Regions from separate parts of the Streptomyces sp. NPDC051909 genome, predicted to be linked through region 3. Evidence: riboswitches for the same ligand, from Rfam matches in the RefSeq annotation. Region 3 holds a riboswitch; each other region holds the start of a gene.
What was found. Region 3 has a riboswitch for cobalamin ahead of AB0M18_RS08370 (ABC transporter substrate-binding protein). Riboswitches for the same ligand answer to the same signal wherever they lie in the genome.
Positions count from the first base shown of each region.

Region 1: another riboswitch for cobalamin. It lies ahead of AB0M18_RS04980 (ribonucleoside-diphosphate reductase subunit alpha); the one in region 3 lies ahead of AB0M18_RS08370 (ABC transporter substrate-binding protein).
Region 2: another riboswitch for cobalamin. It lies ahead of cobN (cobaltochelatase subunit CobN); the one in region 3 lies ahead of AB0M18_RS08370 (ABC transporter substrate-binding protein).

Region 1 covers NZ_JBFAYA010000002.1:444,416-447,685, forward strand. Annotated here, with positions in the region: gene mctP (monocarboxylate uptake permease MctP) at 1-362, shown strand, start outside; gene AB0M18_RS04975 (GNAT family N-acetyltransferase) at 438-947, shown strand; cobalamin riboswitch at 982-1,138, shown strand; gene AB0M18_RS04980 (ribonucleoside-diphosphate reductase subunit alpha) at 1,283-3,270, shown strand, end outside.
Region 2 covers NZ_JBFAYA010000013.1:49,560-52,829, reverse strand. Annotated here, with positions in the region: gene AB0M18_RS21455 (hypothetical protein) at 1-838, opposite strand, end outside; cobalamin riboswitch at 1,140-1,279, shown strand; gene cobN (cobaltochelatase subunit CobN) at 1,319-3,270, shown strand, end outside.
Region 3 covers NZ_JBFAYA010000004.1:184,189-187,458, forward strand. Annotated here, with positions in the region: gene AB0M18_RS08365 (iron chelate uptake ABC transporter family permease subunit) at 1-602, opposite strand, end outside; gene AB0M18_RS08370 (ABC transporter substrate-binding protein) at 599-1,681, opposite strand; cobalamin riboswitch at 1,770-1,933, opposite strand; gene AB0M18_RS08375 (hypothetical protein) at 2,011-2,673, opposite strand; gene htpX (zinc metalloprotease HtpX) at 2,693-3,270, opposite strand, start outside.

The DNA.
Region 1 (3,270 bases), on a different contig from region 3:
TGCAGACCTTCCCGGCCCTGGTCGGCGGTCTGTTCACCCGCTGGATGCACCGCTGGGCACTGCTCGCCGGCTGGGCGGTCGGCATGATCTACGGCACGTTCGCCGCGTACGGCGTCGCGAGCCCGACCCAGAAGCACTTCGGCGGCTCCGCCGCGGAGATCCCGGGCATCGGCGAGATGGGCTACATCGCCCTCACCGCCTTCGTCCTCAACGTGCTCGTCACCGTGGTCCTCACCTTCGTCCTCAAGGCCGTCAAGGCCCCCGAGGGCGTCGACGAGACCTCCCCGGCGGACTACACCGCCGACGCGGGTGACGCGGGCGTCGCCACCGACCTGCCGAAGGTCGGCGCCGCCGGTCACTGACACCGCGCATGAGCCCGCGCCCGTCCCCGAAATCCCGGGGGCGGGCGCGGGTGCGTCAAGGGCACACTGACGTGCATGGACTTCACGATCAGACCTGTACGGCCCGAGGAGTACGAGACCCTCGGCGAGATCACCGGCCGGGCCTACCTCGACGACGGGTTCCTCCTCCATGGCGCGGACGACTGGTACTACGGGCATCTGCGGAACGTGGCCGGACGGGTCGAGGTGGCCGAGGTGCTCGCCGCCGTGGACGCGGACGGCGCCGTCCTCGGCGGCGTGACCTTCGTCCCGGCCCCCGGCGTGATGGGCGACCGCGCCCGCCCCGGCGAGACCGAGATCCGGATGCTGGCCGTCGACCGGGCGGCCCGCGGCCGAGGCGTCGGCGAGGCCCTCGTCCGGGCCTGTGTCGAGCGCGCGCGGGCCGTGGAGGGCTGCGAGAGGATCGTGCTGTCCACCCAGCCCGAGATGCGCACCGCGCACCGCATATACGAGCGCCTGGGCTTCCGCCGCGCTCCGGAACGGGACTGGGCCCCCATTCCCGAGCAGCCCGATTTCCTGCTGCTCTGCTACGCCCTGGAGTTGTAGGAATCCAGACGGCTCGTCAGACGACACACAACATGTGGGGGGTGCCGCGATCGGCGCCCCCCACATGTATGCTCGTCCTCGCTGTCGCCGCAGGGGAATCCGGTGGAAATCCGGAACTGTCCCGCAACGGTGCACTTCGCGCTTTTCGCGCGGAGAGAGTCCGAAGACCTGCCGATGGTGCGCCCGGTCCGTCCGTTCCGGGTGCCACAGACGTCCGGGCCTCGCGGAGTGGGCCGGTGGACGCGGTGCCGCCGTGTGCGTACGTACGCCACGGAGGCCCGTCGTTTCCCGCCTCCCCCGCCCTGGCCCCGAGCCGAGCGAGGGAGAGCCCCCACGTGACCATCGCGCCCGCCGATCCGGCTTCGGCCCAGGCTTCCGCCGTCGACAGCGACGGCCCCGGGACCGCGCTGCTGCGGACCCTGACCGAGCTGACCGCCGACCTCCCGGACACCGACCCCGGCCGGGTCGCCGCCGCCGCGCTGCGCGGCCGGCACCCCGGCTCGGACGCGGCGGAACTGCGCGAGCTGGCCACCGAGGCCGCCGCCGGCCTGATCGCCGAGGACCCGGCGTACTCCCGGCTCGCCGCCCGGCTCCTGACCATCACGATCACCGAGGAGGCGGCCGGTCAGGGCGCCGTGTCCTTCTCCGGCTCCGTCGCCGTCGGCCACCGCGAGGGCCTGATCGCCGACCGCACCGCCGACTTCGTCGCGCTGCACGCGGAGCGCCTCGACGCGGCGATCGACCCGGCCGCCGACGACCGCTTCGGCTACTTCGGTCTGCGCACGCTGTACTCGCGCTATCTGCTCCGGCACCCGATCACCCGCAAGGTGATCGAGACCCCGCAGCACTTCATGCTGCGCGTCGCCTCCGGCCTCGCCGAGAACGACTCGGCCCGCGCGCTCGACGAGGTCACGGCGCTGTACGGGCTGATGAGCCGGCTCGACTACCTGCCGTCCTCCCCCACCCTCTTCAACTCCGGCACCCGCCACCCGCAGATGTCGTCCTGCTACCTGCTCGACTCCCCGCTGGACGAGCTGGACTCCATCTACGACCGCTACCACCAGGTCGCGCGCCTGTCCAAGCACGCCGGCGGCATCGGCCTCGCCTACTCCCGCATCCGCGCCCGCGGTTCGCTGATCCGCGGCACCAACGGGCACTCCAACGGCATCGTCCCGTTCCTGAAGACCCTCGACGCCTCCGTCGCCGCCGTGAACCAGGGCGGCCGCCGCAAGGGCGCCGCCGCCGTCTATCTGGAGACCTGGCACGCGGACATCGAGGAGTTCCTGGAGCTCCGCGACAACACCGGCGAGGACGCCCGCCGCACCCACAACCTCAACCTGGCACACTGGATCCCGGACGAGTTCATGCGCCGGGTCGACGCGGACGGCGAGTGGTCGCTGTTCTCCCCGGCCGACGTGCCCGAGCTCGTCGACCTGTACGGCGAGGAGTTCGACGCCGCCTACCGCAGGGCCGAGGCGGCGGGCCTGGCCCGCAAGACCATGCCGGCCCGGGACCTGTACGGCCGGATGATGCGCACCCTCGCGCAGACCGGCAACGGCTGGATGACCTTCAAGGACGCCTCCAACCGCACCGCCAACCAGACCGCCGAGCCCGGCACGGTCGTGCACTCCTCGAACCTGTGCACCGAGATCATCGAGGTCACCGACGACGGCGAGACCGCCGTGTGCAACCTCGGCTCGGTCAACCTCGGCGCCTTCGTGCTCCAGGAGACGGGCGACCTCGACTGGGACCGGCTCGACGAGACCGTCCGCACGGCCGTCACCTTCCTCGACCGGGTCGTCGACATCAACTTCTACCCGACCGAGCAGGCCGGCCGCTCCAACGCCAAGTGGCGCCCGGTCGGCCTGGGCGCGATGGGCCTCCAGGACGTCTTCTTCAAGCTGAAGCTCCCCTTCGACTCGGCCGGAGCCCGCGCCCTGTCGACCCGCATCGCCGAGCGGATCATGCTCGCCGCGTACGAGGCCTCCGCCGACCTGGCCGAGCGCAACGGCCCGCTGCCCGCCTGGGAGAAGACCCGCACGGCCCGAGGCGTGCTGCACCCCGACCACTACGACGTCGAGCTCAACTGGCCGGAGCGCTGGGCCGCGCTGCGCGCGCGGATCGCGTCGACCGGCCTGCGCAACTCCCTCCTCCTCGCCATCGCCCCGACCGCGACGATCGCCTCGATCGCCGGCGTCTACGAGTGCATCGAGCCGCAGGTCTCCAACCTGTTCAAGCGCGAGACGCTGTCCGGCGAGTTCCTCCAGGTCAACTCGTACCTGGTCGCGGAGCTCAAGGAGCTCGGCGTGTGGGACGCGCAGAC
Region 2 (3,270 bases), on a different contig from region 3:
TCCCGACCGCACGGATCTCCCCGGGGGTGGGGAGGACGGATCGGTCGGTGGACCACGAGGCGTCCAGGTACCAGCGGTCGCGTACCGGATCGAGGACGATGTCGTACCGAACGGCTCGGTTCGCGGTCACGCGATCAAGCCACTCCTGGCGGCGGTGGTGAAACCGTACGGCGCATGCCAGTCGATAGCGGCCGCGTGGGGCGTTGGCCAGGTGTCGTAGGGGCTCGGGGAGCGCGATGCTCACGGAGCCGCCGTCCGGCTCGACAGTGATCGTGTAGTTGCCGTGGGGCGCGCCGGACTCGCCGTCAGCCGTAAGGAACAGTCGCGAGGCGTCCCACCGCCGACGCCACTGCTGCTCGGTGAGCTGCGCGGCGGCAAGGCCGTGGCGTACCTTGACGAATCGCTTCCCACCCACGACGACTGCCGGACGGCCGGCCTCGATGCGCTGCTCGACCCGGTTGAGCCGTGCCTGGAGGACCTGAAGGCGACGCTGTTTCTGGAAGCGTTCTGCCTGGTCGGTGTATCCCCGCGTTGTGGCCTTGCGCCGACCGCACGGAACGGACAACCGCCGGGTGATCGCCGCGATGGCGCTGCACAACGACGCGCGCTCGCTGTGCAGGCAGCGGAGAGAAAGCTGGTACTGGTCCTCGGTCGTCCTTGTCATCGCTCCCGCCCAGCGGGAGGAGGAAACCTTCGTGAGCCTGTTCTTTCGCCCGGCGCGCTGTGTGTCCTTCGGCCGCACATTTCCCAGGGCGAGGCGGGCGGTCAGATCGGCGCGCTGATGATGCCCGTTGTGCCTTCCGACAGCGGTGAGGACTTCGCTGTCGGCCTCGGTCATCCGTAACCGGTCCCGGATGCGTGCACCCACAGGCGCGGCGACGGTGAAGGAGTCCGTGATCGTACGCAGTCCGCTTCGCTTGTTGCGTGCTGCACTCGCCACTGAACACCCCCTTCCGTCGAGTTCTCCGAACGGCTGTCAACGATGCCAACCGCTGGGGGCAGCCGCCGGTGAACGGCAGGCGCTTCACTCGAACGAGTATCTGGGTGATCGAAAGCGCCGAGAACCGGTTGGAAAGTCGCAATGCCTGATTGTCACGTCATGAACCTGGGTGGCTGCACAGGCGGTACGGACACGACCTACTATGCAGATCGGCATGGGGTCCCAGGACCCCGGGGAGGAAGCCCGGTGAGAATCCGGCGCGGTCCCGCCACTGTGAGCCGGCCTCGGGGGAATCCCGGGGGCCGGTGAGTCAGGAACTCCCGCCGTCCAACGACCACCCGGGGCGCGGACACCCCGAGGAAGGGCCTGAGCCTCGCCATGCTCCTGCTGCTGTCGCATTCCGACACCGACCTGCTCAGTGCCCGTGCGGCGAACACCGCCGTGACCGAGGGCGCGTCCGACGGCGCGTCCGCGTCCGAGGGCGTGGAGTGGCGGTACGCCAACCCCGCCCGGCTTCCCCAGCACGATCTGCCCGGACTTCTCTCCGGCCTTCTCGACGGCGTCGAGCTGGTCGTCGTACGTCTCCTCGGCGGTGTCCGGTCCTGGCAGGAGGGCCTGGACGCGGTGCTCGCCGCCGGGAAGCCGGTGGTCGTGCTGAGCGGTGAACAGGCGCCGGACGCGCAGCTCATGGGCGTCTCCACGGTCCCGGTCGGCGTCGCCACCGAGGCGCACGCCTATCTCGCGCACGGCGGACCGGCGAACCTCGGGCAGCTCGCCCGGTTCCTGTCCGACACCGTGCTGCTCACGGGCCACGGCTTCGAGGCCCCGGCGCCCGCCCCCACCTGGGGCGCGCTCGACCGCACGCCCGGGCGCACCGAGGGCCCGACGGTCGCCGTGCTCTACTACCGGGCCCACCACATGAGCGGCAACACCGCCTTCGTCGGCGCCCTCTGCGAGGCCATCGAGGCGCAGGGCGCCCAGGCCAGGCCGCTGTACGTGACCTCGCTGCGGGCTCCCGAGGACGAACTGCTCGACACCCTCCGTACCGCCGACGCGATCGTCACCACCGTGCTCGCCGCGGGCGGCACCAAGCCGGCCGAGGCGCAGGCGGGCGGCGACGAGGAGGCGTGGGACGCGGGCGCGCTGGCCGCGCTGGACGTGCCGATCCTGCAGGCCCTGTGCCTCACCGGGTCCCGGTCGGCCTGGGAGGAGAACGACGAGGGCCTCTCCCCGCTGGACGCCGCCAGCCAGGTCGCCGTGCCGGAGTTCGACGGACGGCTGATCACCGTCCCCTTCTCCTTCAAGGAGATCGACGAGGACGGTCTTCCGGCGTACGTGGCCGACCCCGAGCGCGCCGCCCGGGTCGCGGGCATCGCCGTCCGGCACGCCCGCCTGCGCCACATCCCGAACGCCGAGAAGAAGCTCGCGCTGGTCCTCTCCGCGTACCCGACCAAGCACTCGCGGATCGGCAACGCGGTCGGCCTGGACACCCCCGCCTCCGCCGTGGAGCTGCTGCGCAGGCTCCGTGAGGAGGGCTACGACTTCGGGCCGGTCGAGGACGTCCCCGGCCTGGTCTCCGGGGACGGCGACGAGCTGATCTACGCCCTCATCGAGGCCGGCGGCCACGACCAGGACTGGCTGACCGAGGAGCAGCTGGCCCGCAACCCGGTCCGCATCCCGGCCGCCGACTACAAGCGCTGGTACGCCGAACTCCCGGCGGAGCTGCGTGAGCAGGTCGAGGAGCACTGGGGTCCGGCGCCGGGCGAGATGTTCCTCGACCGGTCCCGCAACCCCGAGGGCGACATCGTCCTCGCCGCCCTGCGGCGCGGGAACCTGCTCGTCCTCATCCAGCCGCCGCGCGGCTTCGGCGAGAACCCGATCGCGATCTACCACGACCCCGACCTGCCGCCCTCGCACCACTACCTGGCGGCCTACCGCTGGATCGCCGCCCGCGCGGAGGACGGCGGTTTCGGCGCCGACGCCATGGTGCACCTCGGCAAGCACGGCAACCTGGAGTGGCTGCCGGGCAAGAACGCCGGTCTGTCCGCCGCCTGCGGCCCGGACGCGGCCCTCGGCGACCTGCCGCTCGTCTACCCGTTCCTGGTGAACGACCCGGGCGAGGGCACCCAGGCCAAGCGCCGGGTGCACGCGACCCTCGTCGACCACCTGGTGCCGCCGATGGCGCGTGCCGACAGTTACGGCGACATCGCGCGCCTGGAGCAGCTGCTCGACGAGTACGCGCAGATCAGCAGCATGGACCCGGCGAAGCTGCCCGCGATCCGCGCGCAGATCTGGACGCTGATCCAGGCCGCGAAGCTCGACCACGACCT
Region 3 (3,270 bases):
ACGACATCCGTCCACCCCGCCCCCGTCAGCGAGCCCAGCAGCCAGAACAGCACGCCCCGTGTCGTCTCCGCGTCCGCCGCCGTCATCACGACGAACGACGTCAGCGCGGAGAAGAGCTGCATCGCGGCCACCCCGGCGAGCACCACCCGGTCCGTCGACCCGCCGAGGACATGGCTGAGGAACAGCACCAGCGCGAAGGAGAGCACCGCGCCCACGAACGCACCGCCGGTCACCGACACGGCGCCCCCGCCCACCCCGAGGACGACGACCGCGACCGCGCCCGTCGACGCGCCCGAGGACACCCCGAGCACGAAGGGATCGGCGAGCGGATTGCGCAGCAGCGACTGCATCACCGCGCCGCAGACGGCAAGTCCCGCACCGCACACGGCGGCGAGCAGCGTACGGGGCAGGCGCAGGTTCCAGACGATGCCGTCCCGGATCGGGCTCAGAACCGCCGTGTCCCCCGTGCCCAGATGTGTGACGAGCACCGACCACACATCGGCCACGGAGATGTCCGCCGGGCCGATCGTGATCGCGGCGGCCACCGACACGCACAGCAGCGCCAGCCCGCCCGTTCCCGAGAGGACGGCGACGCGGCTCACTTGGCGAGCCCGTACGCCCGCAACGCCGCCGCGACCTTCTCGACGCCCTCGACCGTCCGCACGGTCGGGTTCATCGCCTGGCCGCTGAGGATCACGTACCGCTTCCCCTTCACCGCCGTCATGTTCTTCGTGACCGGATGCGACTCCAGGAACTCGATCTTCTTCGCGGCACTCTCCGCCGACTGCGCCTTCCGCGTCAGATCGGCGATCACCAGCACATCGGGATCGCGGTCGGCGACCGTCTCCCAATTGATCTGCGGCCACTCCTCCTTGGTGTCGTCGAAGACGTTCCGCACCCCGAGGGTGGTGCTGACGATCCCGGGCGCGCCGCAGCACCCGGCCATGTACGGACCCTGCGAGTCCGAGAACCAGTAGAGGACGGACGCGCCGCCGAAGTCCGCGCCGGCGCGGGCCTTCACCACGCGTGCCTTCAGCTCGCCGATCAGCTTCTCGCCGCGCTCCGGCACGCCGAACACCCGCGCCAGGTCACGGATCTCCCGGTACACCGTCTCCATCGTCAGCGGCCGGGTCCGGACGCCGTCGCCGTCCCCGCTGTTGTCCTTGTCGACGCAGTCGGTGGGGGAGAGATACGTGGGGACGCCCAGCTGGGCGAAGCGCTCGCGCGGCGCCACGCCGCCCTTGCCGAGGGTGTAGAGGAAGGAGGCGCTGACGAAGTCCGGCTCGGTGTCGAGCACGTTCTCGAAGGAGGGGTAGCGGTCGGCGAGCCGGGGTACGGAGGCGTTCGCCTTCTCCAGGCCCTTCAGGACCGGGTCCGTCCAGGTCGCCGTGCCCACCATCCGGTCGGCGAGGCCGAGCGACAGCAGGATCTCGGCCGAACCCTGGTCGAGCGCCACGGCCCGGCGCGGCGGCGCGGTGAAGGTGACCCGCTGCCCGCAGTTCTCCAGGGTGACCGGATAGCCGGCCTTGGCATCCCCCTTGGCGGAAGAGCCGGACGATCCGGCGGACCCGGACGGTCCGGGGGCGGCCGGGTCGCCGGTGCCGCAGCCGGCGGCCAGCACGGCCCCGGTCACGAGCAGCACGGCGGAACGAAGGGCACGGGCGGGGAGTGCGAGGGGCACGCGGGAATCCTCTGCGTCCACGGCTCATACGCGGAGCCTGTCGTAGGTCATCCCCGGACGACGTCGGTACCGTGCCGGGGCCGCCAGCAGGTCTTCGGACTCGGGGTCACTCGGACGGAACGCCTTCCCGGGTCGTACGCCGTACGTCGCACGTCATGCGTGACCGCACGTGACGCGGCTGCCCCAGTGGCCGATGCCCCGCCCGTCACCCTCACCGCTGCGCGTCAGCTCCGGATTCCCACCGGATTCCCTGACCCGTGCACAGGACGGCCGCTCACGCGGAGTCCGTGCGGAGGTACGACTGGCCCGGGCAAACTACCACAGGGCGATCATGGTCCGGGCGGCCGGTCCGCCCCGTCCGGCCCCGCCCCGCCGAGCCCCGGAGCGCCCCACACCGGGAACCACCGCTCCATGTCCGGCTCCAGTGCCAGGTCGCCCGCGAGCAGCGCCCTGACCTGCAACTCCAGCGCGTTGTCGCGGGTCTCGGCACGATCCGGACGCGGTGCGAAGGGATAGAAGGTGCCGCGCTTGTAGAGGTAGACGAGCGCCAGGTCGCGCGCCCGGTGTTCGCCGGCCCCGGGCGCGCGGAACGCGGTCAGGGAGCAGAGCAGATTCGGCCCGAAGCCCGCCTCCTCAAGCAGCGAATTGACCGCGTGCAGGTCGTTGACCAGCGTGATCAGGTCCTCGGCGGGGCGGCGGACGGTGAGCCAGGTGTAGCCGTACGCGTCCGGGGTGTACGTCACGGGCGCCGTGCCGCCCGTCGCGCCGGGCGGCCCCGCCGCCCCCGCCGCGTCGAGCAGCTCCCGTACCTCCTCCTTCAACCGCGCGAAGGCCCCGCCCTCCACCGCCGCGAAACACACCGACCCCGCGCCCGTCGGCACGAAGCCGGTGCCCGCCTGGAGGGTGAGGGCCGCGGCCGGAAGCCCGAAGAGCCGGTCGAGATCCGGCCGTACCGGCCGGCTGCGCCCGAGGATGCTGTCGAGGAGTCCCACCGCCGTGCCGCCTCCCGCCTCACGCCTCGCCGAGCTGCGCCGAGATCCGCGCCAGCTGTTCGAGCCGCTGCTCCAGGGTGGGGTGGCTGGAGAGCAGCCGGCTCAGGCTCTCCTTCGAGGAGAACGCCGGCGCGAACCAGAAGGCGTTGTACGGCTCCGCCTTGCGCAGGTCCTTCGTCGGGATCCGGGCCATCTCGCCGCTCACCTTGGTGAGCGCGGACGCCAGCGCCGACGGGCGGCCGGTGAGCAGTGCGGCGGCCCGGTCCGCGGCCAGCTCGCGGTAGCGGGAGAGCACCCGGGTGAGGAGGAAGCTCACGATGTACACGGCCGCGCTGACGACCGGCACGAGGAGCACGGCGACGCCCATCGCGCTGTCCCGGCTGCGCCCGAGGCCGCTGTAGAGCGCGACGCGGGTCATCACCCCGGCGAGGACACCGAGGAAGGAGGCGATCGTCATGACCGCGACGTCGCGGTGCGCCACGTGCGACATCTCGTGCGCGAGGACCCCCTCCAGCTCCTCCGGCTCCAGGCGCCGCAGCAGGCCCGTCGTCACGCAGACCAGCGCGGTCTTCTCGCCGCGCCCGGTGGCGAACGCGT